3 regions of the Caulobacter sp. RL271 genome follow, and region 2 is predicted to be linked to each of the others. Evidence: riboswitches for the same ligand, from Rfam matches in the RefSeq annotation. Region 2 holds a riboswitch; each other region holds the start of a gene.
What was found. Region 2 has a riboswitch for cobalamin ahead of MZV50_RS13460 (TonB-dependent receptor plug domain-containing protein). Riboswitches for the same ligand answer to the same signal wherever they lie in the genome.
Positions count from the first base shown of each region.

Region 1 (5,265 bases), 620 kb from region 2:
GCGAGGCGGCCCGGCCGCTGCTGGAGCGTCGCCTCTCGGCCGTCGACGCGGTGATCCACAACCAGGACAACCGCGAGCACGACCTGCTGGACAGCGACGACTACTACCAGTTCGAGGGCGGGCTGACGGCGACGGTGACCCAGCTGAAGGGCGTCGCGCCGCGTGTCTATCACAACGACCATTCGCGACCCGAGCGTCCAGTGATCCGTACGCTGGAGGACGAGATCGGCCGCGTCGTTCATGCGCGGCTGGTGAACCCCAAGTGGATCGCCGGGGTCATGCGTCACGGCTACAAGGGCGCGTTCGAGATCGCCGCCAGCCTGGACTACCTGTTCGCCTTCGCCGCCACGACCGGGGCGGTGCGCGACCACCATTTCGACCTCGCCTACGCCGCCTTGCTGGCCGACAACGACGTCGCCGCCTTCATGCGCGACGCCAATCCCGACGCCCTGCGCGAAGCCGCCGAACGCCTGCTGGAGGCGATCGCGCGCGGTCTGTGGCGGCCGAAGTCCAACAGCGCCGCCGAACGCCTTCACCAACTCGCCCAGATCCAGGAGACCGCCCGATGACCGACGCCACGGCCGACGCCGACCTCAACGCCAAGCACAACGCCAAGATGGCCAAGATCCAGACGGCGCGGGCCAAGATGATGGCCGAGCGTCAGATCGAGAAGGGCCTGCTGATCGTCAACACCGGCACGGGCAAGGGCAAGACCACGGCCGCCCTGGGCATGGTCTGCCGCGCCATCGGCCACGGCCAGAAGGTCGCCGTCATCCAGTTCGTGAAGGGCGCGCTGAAGACTGGCGAGAAGGTGGTGTTCGACGCCTTTCCCGACCAGGTCGAGTTCAAGCCGATGGGCGAGGGCTTCACCTGGGACACCCAGGACCGCGCCCGTGACATCGCCGTGGCCCGCGAAGCCTGGGATGCGGTCAAGGCCCGCATCGCCGATCCTGAGATCGACATGGTGGTGGCCGACGAACTGAACATCGTGCTGCGCTACGAATACCTGCCCGTCGACGAGGTGGTCGCGGCGATCGTGGGCAGGCCCGAGGGCAAGCACGTGATCGTCACCGGGCGCAATGCGCCCCAGGCGCTGATCGACGCGGCCGACCTGGTCACCGACATGACCCTGGTCAAGCATCCGTTCCGGAGCGGGGTGAAGGCCCAGGCGGGGATCGAGTTTTGACCGACGCCTTGACCCGCCGGACCCTGGCGGCGGGCCTGTTGTTCCTGTCCGGCGGCGCGGCCGAGCCGGCGCCACACCGTGTTGTGTCCATCGGCTCTTGCCTGGACCCGATCCTGCTGGCCCTGGCCGATCCCGGCCAGATCGCGGCGCTGAGCCATTTCGCCCGGGATCCCCTGACGTCGACGGTCACGGAGCAAGCGCGACGCTTCGCCGTCACCCACGAGGGCGCAGAGGAGGTGGTGGCGCTGGATCCTGACCTGATCCTGGCCAGCAAACGCTCGGGCCTCTACGCCCGCACCGCCCTGAAGGCGCGCGGCCTGCGGGTCGAGGAGTTCGACATGCCCAACACCGTCGAGGCCAGCCTGCAGCAGGTGCGCAAGATCGCCGCCCTGGTCGGCCGCCCCGATCGCGGCGAGGCCCTGATCTTGCGCATGGAAACGGCCCTGGCCGCCGTCGCGCCGAAACCCGGTGAGCCGCGGCTGCGGGCGCTGGTCTATCAGTCCGGTGGACTGGCGGCCGGACCCGCGACCCTGCTGGGCGAGATGCTGGAGCGCTGCGGCTTCGAGAACGGCGCGGCGCGCTATGGCCTGCGCAAGTGGGGATCGGTGTCGCTGGAGCGGGTCCTGGCCGACCCGCCGCAGGTGCTGCTGGCCGGCGCGCGGGCCGAGGGAGCGCCCACCTGGGCCGATCGCGTCATCGACCATCCCGCGCTGGAAAGCCTGCGACCGCGCACCTTCCGAGCCGGCTTCCCCCAGAAGCTGATCTATTGCGGCGGGCCGGTGCTGATCGAGACCGCCAAGGTCCTGGCCAAGGCGCGGCGGCGGGCCGAGGCCTGGGCCCGCCAGCGCTCCTTGCGCGACTGACCGCGTCACGGGCGCGGCGTCGCCCGCACCTCCATCGCGTCGAAGCCGCGCCAACGATAGATGGCGAACGAGCCCAGCCAGGCGACGGCGAATATGCCGATGACGATATAGCCGAGCAGGCCCATGTGCTCGGAGATGGCGCCGGCCACGTCCCAGAGACCCCCGGTCAGGGCCAGCTTCTCGGACAGCAGGGCCAGGGTCTGGACCGTGCCGATCACCACGGCGATGACGACGGAGATCAGGGTGATCACCAGGTTGTAGTAGAGCTTGCGCATCGGCTTGACGAAGGCCCACTCGTAGGCCCCCAGCATCATCACCCCGTCGGTGGTGTCGACCAGCGCCATGCCGGCCGCGAACAGGGCGGGGAACACCAGGACCACGGCCAGGGACAGGCCGTCCGACGCCTGACCGGCGGCCAGGCCCAGCAGGCTGACCTCGGTGGCCGTGTCGAATCCCAGGCCGAACAGGAAGCCCAGCGGGGCCATGTGCCAGCTCTTGGTGATGATCTTGAACAGCGGCCGCACCAGGCGCGAGACCAGGCCCCGGTCGGCGAGCAGCAGGTCGAGATCCTCCTCGACATAGGCGCCGGTGCGGCGCGCCTGGGTGAAGGCCTTCCAGACTCCGCGCAGGATCACGAGGTTGATCGCGGCGATGCCGAACAGGAAGAACGCCGAGATCGACGTCGCGACCACGCCGCCGACGCCCTTGAAGGTCTCGATCTCGGACAGCGCGCCGGCGGCCAGGGCGATCAGGATCGCGGCGATCACCACCACGGCCGAATGGCCCAGGGCGAAGAAGAAGCCGACCCCCACGGGACGCTGGCCGTCCTGCATCAGCTTGCGGGTGACGTTGTCGATCGCGGCGATGTGGTCGGCGTCCACGGCGTGACGCAGGCCGAAGCTGTAAGCCAGCAACGCCGTTCCCAGCAGCATCGGCTTGTCGTGCAGCAGCGCCAGCGCCCACAGCCACGCGCCGACATTGGCGGCGACCAGCAGGCCGTAGACACCGATCAGGCGACCGCGCAGGGCGCCGGGTGAAATCAACTTGGGCATCTTCATCCCCGTCAGCGCCTGGGCGACATGACGAGGGGCCTCCACCGCGCGGACGCGCGATGGCCGACACCGGCGGCGTGGGCGCTGGACGGCGCGCGCCGGACGTCGGAGCGGCCCTTCGCCGCTCGTTCGTCGCTCAGACGGAACACCGTGCCGCGGCCATCCCCTGGGCCAGGGCAAGAGCGACCCGACGCCGGCAGGTCTCCTGGCTCGCGGGTCGTCGCGCTTCGCACGCCTTCCCAGGCCTCGAAGAGGCCCAGTGGCTGGCCCTGTGGGGCCGAGTGCGTCGCGCTATCCGCTTACAGTTGCAGGGACAGCCGCGGATTTGGAGGCCAGGCCTCCGCACCGCATTCCCGATTAAGCTCCTTTCGGAGCACCGGCGCGATCACGGCGATGGAAGCTCCACCGCCGATAACGGCAGTAGGCCAAAAGCCGCCGGGCGCCAAGGTTTCACCCGCCTTTGCCGCGACCAGGCCTGGGCTCGGCGTCCGCTCGTGTCACGGGCAAGCGCAGGAACACCTGTCCGGCTGGGGTGGGGTCGGGCAGGGCGCCGGCGCGGATGTTCACCTGCAGGGACGGCAGGATCAGGGTCGGGGCCGACAGGGTGGCGTCTCGCGCCGTCCGCATGGCGACGAAGGCGTCCTCGTCCAGACCATCCCGCACATGGATGTTACGGGCGCGCTCGTCGGCGACGGTCGTCTCCCACCGATGATCCGAACGGCCTTCGGGAAGATAGTCGTGCCCGACGAAGATGCGGGTCTCCGGCGGCAGGGATAGCACCTTGCGGATCGACCGATACAGGGTCCGCGCGTCGCCGCCCGGAAAATCGGCGCGGGCGGTTCCATAGTCGGGCATGAAGAGCGTGTCGCCCACGAAGGCCGCGTCGCCGATCGTGTAGGTCATGCAGGCGGGGGTGTGCCCAGGCGTATGCATCGCGCCGATCGTCAAGGCGCCGAGGGTCAGGACGTCGCCTTCGTTGATCAGCACGTCGAAGACAGAGCCGTCGTCGGAGACGTCGGCCTCGAACACGGGGATGAAGGTCTTCTGCACCTCGATGATCCGGGCGCCGATCACCACCTTGGCGCCGGTCTCGTGGCGGATGTAGTCGGCGGCCGACAGGTGGTCGGCGTGGGCGTGGGTCTCCAGCACATAGGCCAGCTTCAGACCTCGCGCCCGAATAGCCTCCAGCAGGGTGTCGGCTGAACGGGTCGAGAGCTTGCCGGCCTTGGGCTCGAAATCCAGCACGGGATCGATGATCGCGGCCCAGTGGGTGGCCGGATCGGCGACGATGTAGCTGGCGGTGAAGGTGGCGGGATCGAAAAACGCTTGAACGTCGGGTCGCATGGCCGGAGCCTCCGATGGGCGAGATCCTTTATATTAGATCTTGCTAAATTAGATCAAGCTAATATATGGCGTTCATGTTCGATCTCTCGCGTTTCGATGTCAGCCAGTTCGAGGCCAGCGCCGCGCAGGCCGCCAAGCTCCTGCGCGCCTTGGCCAACGAGCGGCGGCTGATGATCCTGTGCCAGCTCGCCGATGGCGAACGGACGGTGGGGCAGATCCAGCCCCTGGTCGGCCTTTCGCAGTCGGCGCTCTCGCAGCACCTGGCGGTGCTGCGGGACGAGGGCGTCGTGGCCTCGCGCCGCGAAGCCACGAGCGTCTGGTACCGGATCGCCGATCCCGCCGCCCTCAAGGTGGTCGGCACGCTCGCGGAGATCTTTTGCCCTCCAGCGGAGAACGCCGCCCATGACCGAGATTCTGCATCCTCTGACGCCTGAAGAGGCCGCCCGGCGCCTGGCCGAAGGCCGCGCCGTTCTGATCGATATCCGCGAGCCCGACGAGTTCGCCAGGCGTCGTGCGAAGGGGGCGTTGTCGCGCCCGCTGTCCACCCTGGACGCCAGGGGCCTGGGGCTGCCCGATGCGCGCGAGGTGATCTTCACCTGCCGGTCGGGCATGCGCACCGGCGCCAATGGCGAACGGCTCGTGGCCGCCTGCGGGCGTCCGGCTTACGTGGTGAAAGGCGGCCTCGACGCCTGGGACGGCGTTGGCCTGCCGGTCGAGATCGATGACAAGGCGCCGCTGGAAATGATGCGCCAAGTCCAGATCGCCGCCGGGTTGCTGGTACTGGCGGGCGTGATCCTGGGGCTGACGGTCTCGCCCTGGT
Region 1 is NZ_CP096040.1:2,239,534-2,244,798, forward strand. It holds gene cobN (cobaltochelatase subunit CobN) at 1-569, shown strand, start outside; gene cobO (cob(I)yrinic acid a,c-diamide adenosyltransferase) at 566-1,186, shown strand; gene MZV50_RS10875 (ABC transporter substrate-binding protein) at 1,183-2,049, shown strand; gene MZV50_RS10880 (HoxN/HupN/NixA family nickel/cobalt transporter) at 2,055-3,101, opposite strand; cobalamin riboswitch at 3,280-3,497, opposite strand; gene MZV50_RS10885 (MBL fold metallo-hydrolase) at 3,552-4,445, opposite strand; gene MZV50_RS10890 (ArsR/SmtB family transcription factor) at 4,520-4,879, shown strand; gene MZV50_RS10895 (rhodanese family protein) at 4,848-5,265, shown strand, end outside.
Region 1: it holds a riboswitch for cobalamin, as region 2 does, so the genes downstream of both, MZV50_RS10880 (HoxN/HupN/NixA family nickel/cobalt transporter) here and MZV50_RS13460 (TonB-dependent receptor plug domain-containing protein) in region 2, are expected to answer to the same signal.

Region 2 (5,265 bases):
GGTCCGCGACAGATCCACGCCCAGCGACTTGGCGCCCTGCTCGCCCAGGGTCAGGGCGTCCAGCGATCGGCCCAGGGTCAAGAGCAGCAGCCCGCCGGCGATCACGCCCGGCGCGGCCAGCTTGACCTCCTCGACGCTGCGGTCGGCCAGCGAGCCCATCACCCAGTTGACGATCTCGTTCACCGCCCAGGGATTGGGGGCCAGGTTGAGGGCCAGGGCGATGGCCGCTCCGCACACGGTCTGGATGACGAAGCCGGCCAGGAGGAATGTGACGATGCTGGAGGTGACGCCGGCCAGGCTGAGCAGCAGAGCGACGCCGGCCCCGGCGCCGACCATGGCCGCCAGCGGCAGGATCCAGTGCGCCTCGCCCGCCGCGCCGAGATAAAGGGTCAGCACCGCCCCCAGCGCCGCCGAGGTCGAGACGCCCAAGGCGGCGGGATCGGCCAGCGGGTTGCGGGTGTAGCCCTGCAGCGCCGCCCCGGAGAGACCGAGCGCGCCGCCGACCAGGATCGCCAGGATCGTGCGCGGCAGGCGCAGGCCAAAGACGATGGCCCAGCGTGGATCCTGGCCGTGCGAGACCCAGGCGCTCCAGGGCGTCCAGACCCGGCCGGCGCACAGGCTGACGCCGAACAGGACCACCAGCAGCGCCACGAGGACGCCCATGATCATCCAGGCGGACTTTGGTCCGGGGATCTGATGGGGCTTCATGCGCCCTCCTTCAGCGCCTGGGCGCGGGCCTTGGCCATGGCGGCGGCGGTCTCGATCAGCACCGGGCCGCCGCAGTAGAGAAGCTTTTCAGGCACGCGCACCTGGCGCATCCGGCCCGCGATCGTCTTGAGCGCCGGATGGGTCATCACCCGGTCGGCCCAGCTGCGCGCGCCGGGCGCCGGCGCGCCGACCAACAGCACCTGGGGCGGATCGGCCAGCAGCCGCTCCAGCGGGACATTGCCCCAGGTCTTCAGGCCGAAGCGCCGGGCGACATTGTCGAAACCGGCACGATCCATCATCTCGTCGACCAGGGTGCCCGGACCGGCCGCGAAACCGTTGGGCTGGTAGATCAGGGCGCTCAACCGGCGCGCGCCTGGCGCGGGCGTCGCCGCGGCGATCGCCGCCTGGATCCGCCCGACCAGGGCCTCGCCCCGGTCGGGATGGCCGATCAGCTTGGCCAGCTTGCGGACCTGGGCCAGGCTCTCGTCGACCGACTTGGGGACCTTGAAGCGCTGCACCGGGACGTCCAGGCGTTTGAGGGCGTTGCGGGTGGCCAGCGCCGAGTGCTGGCTGGCCAGGACCAGGTCGGGGCGCAGCGCGATGACCTCCTCGGCGCTTTCCCAGGTGAACGGCAAGGTCCGGGCCTGGGCGGCGACGGTCGAGCCGTGCTCCTCGCGGGCGTAGTGGCTGAGGGCGGCGATCTGGCCGCGATCGGCCAGGTGGACCAGCATCGCGTCCAGACAGCTGTTCAGCGACACGATCCGGCTCGGGACGAGGTTGGACGCGATAGCGGGCGCTCCGGCCGCCGCCAGCGCCAGGGCCCCGCCGACAATCTCGCGACGATTGGCGCTCATGACCGCACCGCCTGAAGCGCTTGCTCGAAGCGATTGAAATCCTTACGGGAAGGCAAGCCGAGACGAAGCCGGTTGGAATGGTCGGCGAACGGTCGCGTCAGCACGCCCTGCCCGCACAGCCGCGCGAACAGGTCATGGGCGTCGGCGACCTCGACCAGGCGGAAGAGATCGCAACCGCCCAGCACCTTCAGTCCGGCTCGCGCCAGGACCGCGTCGACCCGCGCCGCCTGATCGGCCAGCCAGTCGCGAGCCGAGGTCCGCCAGGCGACGTCGGCATAAGCGCCAAGTCCCAGCGCCAGGGCGTCGGCGCTGATCGGCCAATCGCCCAGTCGTGCGCGAAGATCCCCAACGAACCCATTGTTTCCGATGGCGAAACCCAGGCGCGCTCCGGGCAGGCCATAGAATTTTCCGAACGAGCGAAGCGTCACCAGCCGGTCGATCTCGAGGTCCGCCACGCTGAGTTCGGGGGCGACCTCGACGAAGGACTCGTCGACGATCGTCCATCGTCCCCGATCCGACCGCTCGGCCGCCAAATCCGCCAGGGCCTCCCGCGAGATCCGGCGGCCGTCGGGATTGTTGGGATTGACCACGACCAGCACGTCGGCGGCCCTGCCCCTCGGATCGTCCAGCTCCGCGACCAGGCTCGCTTTCGCCCAGGCTTCGACGTGTCCTCCGTAGAGCGGCGCCAGCAGCGCGGCCGATGCGCCGCCAAGCAGGCCCGGCAGCAGCCGCAGGGCCGCTTCCGCGCCCGAGACCGCGACGACGCGCCCCGGATCGGCCACGCCGAACGCGCGCGCCGCCGCGGCTTCCAGATCCGCCAGGTCCCGCGGATCGGGCAGCCGCGTCAGGGCGTCCGCCGGCGCCCTCGGCCCCGGCCACGGCTCGGGATTGATCCCGGTCGACAGGTCGAGCCAAGGACCTGGCGCGTCCGGATAGGCGGCCATCGCCTCGCGGAGACGGCCGCCGTGCCGGAAGGCGCCGATGGTGGAAATCGACGCCGTCATCGGCCTAGAAGCGCGCCCGCAGGCCGACGAAGGCCCCGCGTCCGGGCGTGCCGTAGTTCAGGATGGCCTGATAGTCCTTGTCGAAGGCGTTCTCGACGCGACCGAAGACCTCGTAGGTCTCGTTGATCGTGTAGGCGGCCCGCAGGTCGACCAGCGTATAATCCTTCACCACCTGGGTGTTGAGATCGTTGTTGTAGGTCTTGCCCACGTAGCGCGCCGCCACCGTGGTGGTCAGGCCCACCGGCCAGCGATAGGCCGCCGACAGATTGCCCATGTTCTTGGGGCGACGGGTCAGCTGCTTGCCCTTGCTGGCGCCCGACTCCGACTGGGCGTCGGTGTAGGTGTAGTTGCCCGTGACCGTCAGGCCCGCGACCGGCTTGATCTCGCCGATCAGCTCGACGCCTTGCGCCTTGGTCTTCTGGACGTTGCTGTAGTAGCCGAAGCGCGGGGTTCCGCCGGGCGCGCACAGCGGATCGGTGCCGCCGGTGCACGAGAAGAAGCGGATCTCGTTGTCGGCCTCGCGCTGGAACCAGGTGGCCGAGGCGCGAGCCTTGCCGCCGAAGAAGCGTTGCTCGACGCCGGCGTCCCAGCTGTCGAACTTCTCGGGCGACAGGTCCAGGTTGCCGTATTCGCTGTAGAGCTCGTAGAGACCCGGGGCGCGGAAGCCCTGGCCGAAGCTGGCGCGCAGCACGGTGTTCCCTTCGTTCAGCGCCCAGGCGGCCGAGGCCTGGCCCAGGGTGTGCGAACCGTAGGTGTCGTGGTCTTCGTAGCGGACGCCGGCGGTCAGGGTCAGACCCTTGACCACCTCGGCCTGCAGCTGGCCATAGACGCTGTCGACGCCGACCTTGCCTGTCTTGAACACCGGGTTCGGGTCGAAGGTCGACGGCGAGCGCGTGCGCATGCGCGCCTTCTCGCTCTCGGCCCCGAAGGTGGCGCTGAACACGTCGGTGAACGCGAACACGCCCTGGTACTCCCAGCGTTTGTTCTTGCCGGCGGCGTCGAAGGTCTGCGGGACGGTCGGGCGCAGCGGGTTGATGTTCTCACGGTCCGTGTCGGTGTAGGCATAGCCGACGCGGTTGTTCCAGCGGCCGTCCAGCAGGGCGAAGTTCAGGCCCGTATAGACGACCAGTTCCTCGGTGCGGCCGTATTCGCTGCTGTCGCCGTTGAAGGTGTCGAAGTCGTTCTTGCCCTTCGAATAGACAGAGCGAACCTCGGCCGAAACCGCGTCGCTGAACGTGTAGCGCAGACGACCCGACAGGCCTCGGTTCTGGTAGCCGTCGGTCTCCTTGCCGGTCTTCCAGGCCGAGAAGCCGTCGGTCGAGTAGAAGCCGCCGGCCACCCGCCAGGTGATCTTGTCGCTGGCGCCGCCCAGGCCGGCGCGCAGATAGCCGGTCTGGCGCGCGCCGCCTTCGACGTCGACCGAGGTCGTGAACGGAACGGTCGGATCGGCGGTGACGATGTTGACCACGCCGCCGATGGCCTGGCTGCCCCACAGGGTCGACTGGGCGCCGCGCAGGATCTCGATGCGCGAGATGTCGCCGACCAGCAGGTTGCCGCTGTTGAAGCCGCCCTGGGTCGAGGACGGGTCGTTCAGCTTGACGCCATCGATCAGCACCACGGTGTGCTGGGTCTCGGCGCCGCGGATGTTCAGGCTGGTCGAGGTCCCCGGCCCGCCATTGCGGGTGAAGCTGACGCCCGGCGTCTGGGCCAGGAGCTCGACGATGGAAACCGCCTGGCTGGCCTCGATGGCGCCTTGCGTCAGGACGGTGACCGACGCCCCGACCTTCTCGATCGGCTGGGCGGTGCGGGTGGCGGTGACCACCAGTTCGGCGACGCCATTGGCGCCGGTGTTGCCGGCGACGTCGGCCTCGGGCGCCTTCTGGTCGTCTGCGTGGGCGGCCCCGGCGAGCAGGACGGTAGCGAGAGCGGTGGAGCTGATAAGCGCTCGGATCATGGTCTTTCCCCTTTTCGAAACGACCCGCGCGTTGATCCGCGACGCACTCGCAAGCCCGCAAAAGCCACGCGTACGCCCCGGACCGCGGCGCGGCCCTGTGACTGTCGTTTCTCGGGAGACCCCGTTCGTTTGGCGCACCCCGGCCAAGCGATGAACGACCACGCCGGGCAGGTCTCCTGGCTCGCGGGTCGTTGCTCTTGGCGTCGCCTTCCCAGGGTCTGGACCCCAGTGGCATGTGACGCGAGAGCTCGCCGCTTACAGTTGCGGGGGCAGCCGAGGTCTTGAACCTCGTTCCCTTTTAATCCTCTTTCGAGGAGCCTGACGCGCCGCCAGCCCTATATGCTGCGCCGCACACCGTCAATGTGGAGCTTCCATGACATCGACCCTGGTGCTGGGCGGGGCCCGTTCCGGCAAGAGCGCCTTCGCCCAGAAAGCCGCGGAAAACGTGGCGTTTGGCGGTCGCCCAACCCTGATCGCGACCGGTCAGGCGTTCGACGACGAGATGGCCGAGCGGATCGCCCGCCACCGGGCCGACCGAGGCGAATCGTGGATCACCATCGAGGCGCCGCTGGACCTGTCGGGCGCGATCACCGCCCTGCCCGCCGACGCGGTCGCCGTGGTCGACTGTCTGACCCTGTGGCTGTCGAACCTGATGCTGGCCGAACGCGACGTCGAGGCGGCGGCGACCGAACTGGTCGCGGCGGCGGCGGCCTGCCCCGCCCGGCTCTGGCTGGTCAGCAACGAG
Region 2 is NZ_CP096040.1:2,859,120-2,864,384, forward strand. It holds gene MZV50_RS13445 (FecCD family ABC transporter permease) at 1-708, opposite strand, end outside; gene MZV50_RS13450 (ABC transporter substrate-binding protein) at 705-1,562, opposite strand; gene cobD (threonine-phosphate decarboxylase CobD) at 1,559-2,566, opposite strand; gene MZV50_RS13460 (TonB-dependent receptor plug domain-containing protein) at 2,571-4,520, opposite strand; cobalamin riboswitch at 4,670-4,857, opposite strand; gene cobU (bifunctional adenosylcobinamide kinase/adenosylcobinamide-phosphate guanylyltransferase) at 4,894-5,265, shown strand, end outside.

Region 3 (5,265 bases), 630 kb from region 2:
CAGCCCGAGACCCTGGCGACCTGGATCGACGACGCCAAGGCGTATGGCGACACCCCGGCCGACGCGGCCGCCTATGTCGCCAACGCCAAGGCCCAGGTCACGGTGTGGGGTGGGGAGGGCAACCTCAACGACTACGCCTCCAAGGCCTGGCAGGGGCTGTATCGCGACTTCTACCTGCCGCGCTGGTCGCGGTTCCTCGACGCGCTGAAGGCGGCCGGGACGGGGGCGTTCGACGAGGCGGCGGTCACCAAGGACGGCATCGCCTGGGAACGCGCCTGGGTCGCCGCCGACAGCGTCTATCGGCGCGAGCCGCCCGCCGATCCCGTCGCCGGGGTCAGGGGGCTGATCGCGCGCCTGGACCAAGCCCACTAGAAGAACACCAAAGGGGGGGAATGAATGACCAAACCCGCGCGCTTCCTGTCCCTGGATGTCTTCCGGGGACTGACGGTCTGCCTGATGATCGTCGTCAATACGATGGGGCCGGGCGCCAAGGCCTACACCCAGTTGGTGCATGCGCCATGGTTCGGGTTCACGGCGGCGGACGCGGTGTTTCCGTCGTTCCTGTTCGCGGTCGGCTGCTCGATGGCCTTCGCCTTCTCGCGGGCGATCCCGTTGGGCGAGTTCGCGGCCAAGGTGCTGCGGCGCGGGGCGCTGATCTTCTTGCTGGGTTTCCTGATGTACTGGTTCCCGTTCGTCCACAAGGTCGACGGGCACTGGGTCGGCAACCCGCTCTCAGAGACGCGGGTGTTGGGCGTGCTGCAGCGGATCGCGATCTGCTACGTGCTGGCCGCCTTCGCCGTTCGGTGGCTGTCGCCACGCTGGATCGTCGTGCTGTCGGCCGTGCTGCTGCTGGGCTACTGGGCGATCCTGATGGCCTTCGGCGATCCGGCCGCGCCGCTGTCCAAGCTGGGCAACGCCGGCACCCATCTGGACCTGTTGCTGATCGGCCAGAACCATCTCTATCGCAAGGATGGCGGCTTCGATCCCGAAGGCCTGCTGGGCGCGCTGCCGGCGACGGTCAACGTCCTGGCCGGCTACCTGGCAGCGCGCGTCCTGAAAGAGAATGTCGGCGACCGCAAGGCCGTGATCCGGATGGCCCTGGCCGGCGTCGTTCTGATCGCCGCCGCCCTGGCCTGGAACCCGGCGTTCCCGATCGCCAAGAAGCTGTGGACCGGCAGCTTCGTGCTGCTGACGGTCGGCATTGATCTGATCGTTCTGGCCGGGTTGACCGTGCTGCTCGAGGGCAAGTCGCCGAACCCGGCGACGCGCTTCTTCCAGGTGTTCGGCCTCAATCCACTGGTGATCTACCTGTTCTCGGAACTGTTCGTCGTCGTCCTGAACATGATCGAGGTCGCGCCGGGCATGGGCGTCTATGGCTGGATCGGGATCCATGTCTTCCAGGCCCTGACGCCGGGCGCGCTGGGCTCGCTGCTGTGCGCGATCGCCTACATGCTGGTCTGTTGGCTGCTGGGCTATGTCATGGACCGTCGCGGCATCGTGGTGAAGCTGTGAGCATGCGCTTGTCCATACGGCTCGCCGCTCTCGCGGCCGCCTTGCTGTCGGCGACGTCGGCGCTGGCCGCGCCCTCGGGCGATCGCCTGGAAAAGGTGGTCATCCTCAGCCGCCATGGCGTGCGCGCGGCGATGTCGACGCCCGAGCGGCTGGGCGAGGCTTCGGCCAGGCCGTGGCCGCGCTTCGATGTTCCGCCGGGGCACCTGACCGTACGGGGCGGCCGGATGGTCACGCTGATGGGCGACTACTATCGCCAGCTCTACGCGGCCGAAGGCCTGCTGAAGGCCGGTGACTGTGGCGCGGCCTATTACTGGGCCAACGTCACCCAGCGTACGATCGCCACCGGCGAAGCCTACGCCAAGGGGCTGATCCCGACTTGCGCCAACACCGTCCATACGGTGGGCGAGGGCAAGGACGATCCGATGTTCGAGCCGGTCAAGGCCGGCGTCGTCTCGCCCGACAAGGCCTTGGCCAAGGCCGCCGTGGCCGGCCGGGCCGGCGGCGATCTGACCGCCTGGAGCGCCAGTCACCGCCAGGAAGTCGAGCAACTGGACGCCTTCCTGATGCAGTGCGGCAAGGGGCCGTGCCCACCCGCGCCGGGCAAGCGCCGCGCGCTCGACGCCAAGCCCGGCTTCGTCGATGGCGAGGATCTGGTCAGCCTCTCGGGGCCCGAGGCGTTCGCGTCAGGCGTCACCGAGAGCCTGCTGATGGCCTGGGCCGACGGCGGCGACTTCGCGGGTCTGGGCTGGAAGGGCGTCGACGAGGACGCCCTGACCCGGACCTTCTTCCTGCACCAGGCCGAGTTCGACCTGCGCCTGCGCACGCCCTATGTGGCCCAGGCGCTGGCGGGGAATATCACGGGCCGGATTCTCGACTCCCTGGATGGCGGAAGCGCGCCGATCGGCCCTTCCGACGCCAAGGTCGTGGTGATCGCCGGTCATGACGGCACCCTGGCCACGGTCGGTGGGCTGCTGCGGCTGGAATGGACGCTGCCGGGCTATCAGCCCAACCAGATCCAGCCGGGCGCGGCCCTGGTGTTCGAGCGCTGGCTGCGAGCCGATGGCGTCCGGGTGATCCGGACGCGGTTCACCGGCCAGAGCCTTTCACAACTGCGCGCCGCCACGCCCCTGACCCTGGCCGCGCCGCCCTGGCTACCCCGGTGTTCATCCCTGGCTGCAGCACCGCCACGCCCGCCTTCGACTGTCCGGTCGCGCGCCTGCGCGAGGTGACCGCCGGGCGCTGAGCCGCCCTGGCGAGGCCTTGACCCCGCGGGCGGCGCGGCCTACGCCCTAGGTTCGAAGGCATGGGGGCCGCGAGGCCTCCGGGAATGCGGTGTGAAACCGCGGCTGCCCCCGCAACTGTGATCGTCCGTCGATCCTCACGGCTCAACGCCACTGGGACCTCGCGTCCTGGGAAGGCGCCGCGAGGGGAGGGCGTAAGCCAGGAGACCGGCCTTCGTGACCATGAAGCAGGCCGGGCGGGGTGCACCGGTGCGGTAGAGCACGACCCGCGCGGCCAGACGCAACGGGTCCGCGCGCCGTCACGTCCCCCGTCCGCCCCAGGCGGAGGCGAGGACGATGGCGAGAATTCCCACCACGGTGGTGACCGGCTTCCTGGGAGCGGGCAAGACCACCCTGATCCGGCATCTGCTGGAGAACGCCGGCGGCCGGCGTCTGGCCGTCGTGGTCAACGAGTTCGGCGACGTCGGCATCGACGGCGAGATCCTGCGCGGCTGCGGCGTCGAGGGCTGCGCGGACGACGACATTCTGGAACTGGCCAACGGCTGCATCTGCTGCACCGTCGCCGACGACTTCCTGCCGACGCTGCGAAAGCTGATCGACCGGCCCAATCCGCCCGAGCATATCCTGATCGAGACCTCGGGCCTGGCCCTGCCCAAGCCGCTGGTCAAGGCCTTCACCTGGCCGGAGGTGCGCACCCGCGCGACCGTCGATGGCGTGATCGCCATGATCGACGCCGACGCCGTGGCGGCCGGTCGCTTCGCCCATGACGAGGCCGCCTTGGCCAAGGCGCGCGAGGCCGATCCGACCCTTGATCACGACACCCCGCTGGAGGAGCTGTTCGAAGAACAGCTGGGCTGCGCCGATCTTGTCATCCTCAACAAGACCGACCTGATCGACGCTCAGACCCTGGCCCGGGTCGAGGCTTCGCTGGCCGAGCACCTGCGCCCGGGCGTCAAGGTGGTCCACGCCCGCCAGGGAGCGCTGGACCCGGCCGTGCTGCTGGGCCTGGGTGTCGCGGCCGAGGACGATCTCGACAGCCGCAAGTCGCACCATGAAGGCGAGGACGATCATGATCACGACGACTTCGACAGCTTCGTGGTGCGCGGCGGCGTCGTGGGTGACGTCGATGTCCTGACCGCGCGCCTGAAGGGGGCGCTGGAAGCCCACGACATCCTGCGCCTCAAGGGCGTGGTGGCGGTCCAGGGCAAGCCGGCCCGCCTGATCGTCCAGGCTGTCGGACCGCGCATCCAGACCTATTTCGACCGGCCTTGGCGCGAGGGCGAGGCTCGCGCCTCGTCGCTGGTGGTGATCGGCGAGAAGGGGCTGAACGCGGAGGCCATCGCTCCGCTGATCGCGGCCATGATCGCCTGATGCATCTGCTCGCTGTCCAGCCGGGCCAGGTTCTCGACGGCGAGGAGGCGGTCGACCTGGGGCAGAGCCCCGGCGATATCGTCGTCCTGTCGGCCGCCGACAGCGACCTGGCGTGCCTGTCCCAGGCGCTGGCCGGACTGCCCGACGATTTCCCGACCGTCCGTCTGGCCAATCTGCTGCGGCTCAAGCATCCGCTGTCGGTGGACCTGCATGTCGAGCAGGTGATCGACAAGGCCCGGATCGTCGTCGCGCGGCTGGTCGGCGGACGGGCCTACTGGCCCTACGGCCTGGACGAGATCGCCGCGTCGTGCCGGCGGCGTGGGGCGCTGTTCGTGGCGCTGCTGGACGAGGAGGTCGACCGCGAGGGGCGGGACGTGTCCATCGCTCCGCACGAGGTCTGCGACCGGATCTTCGCCTATCTGCGCCAGGGCGGGATCGGCAACGCCCGCAACCTGCTCCTCTACGCGGCCGACCTGATCGGCCAGGCGCGAGGGGCTTGGAGCGAACCCGCGCCGCTGTTGGACGCCGGTTTCTACTGGCCGGGCCAGCGGGTCACGGACCTGGCCGGCCTGCGCGCCGCGTGGTCGCCCGATCGGCCCAAGGCGGCGCTGGTCTTCTACCGGGCCCTGATGGCGGCCGGGACGACCCAGGCGATCGACGCCCACGTCACGGCTCTGGTCGCTCGGGGGTTCGACGTCGCGCCGATCTTCGTTCAGAGCCTCAAGACCCCGTTCGCTGCCGATCTGGTCGCCGAGACCTTCGCCCGGATCGCGCCGGATGTCGTGCTAAACGCCACGGCCTTCGCGGTGTCCAGTCCGGGCGACGACCGCCGAGCCAGCCCGCTGGAAATCGGCGACGCGCCGGTGCTGCAGCTGGTGTTCGCAGGGCTGGACCGCGCCGCCTGGGAAGCCAGCGCGCGGGGGCTGGGCGCGCGAGACCTGGCGATGAACGTCGCCTTGCCCGAGCTGGATGGGCGGGTGCTGGCCGGCGCCACGGCCTTCAAGGCGGCCCTGCGCCACGATCCGCGCACGCAGTGCGATGTCGTCAGCCACGCGCCGGCCGAGGATCGCATCGCCTTCGCGGCCGACCTCGCGCGGGCGTGGGCGGACCTGCGGCGCGCGCCGACGGAGCAGCGCCGCGT
Region 3 is NZ_CP096040.1:2,232,272-2,237,536, forward strand. It holds gene MZV50_RS10845 (alpha-N-acetylglucosaminidase) at 1-372, shown strand, start outside; gene MZV50_RS10850 (acyltransferase family protein) at 397-1,512, shown strand; gene MZV50_RS10855 (histidine-type phosphatase) at 1,515-2,741, shown strand; cobalamin riboswitch at 2,795-2,983, shown strand; gene cobW (cobalamin biosynthesis protein CobW) at 3,090-4,124, shown strand; gene cobN (cobaltochelatase subunit CobN) at 4,124-5,265, shown strand, end outside.
Region 3: it holds a riboswitch for cobalamin, as region 2 does, so the genes downstream of both, cobW (cobalamin biosynthesis protein CobW) here and MZV50_RS13460 (TonB-dependent receptor plug domain-containing protein) in region 2, are expected to answer to the same signal.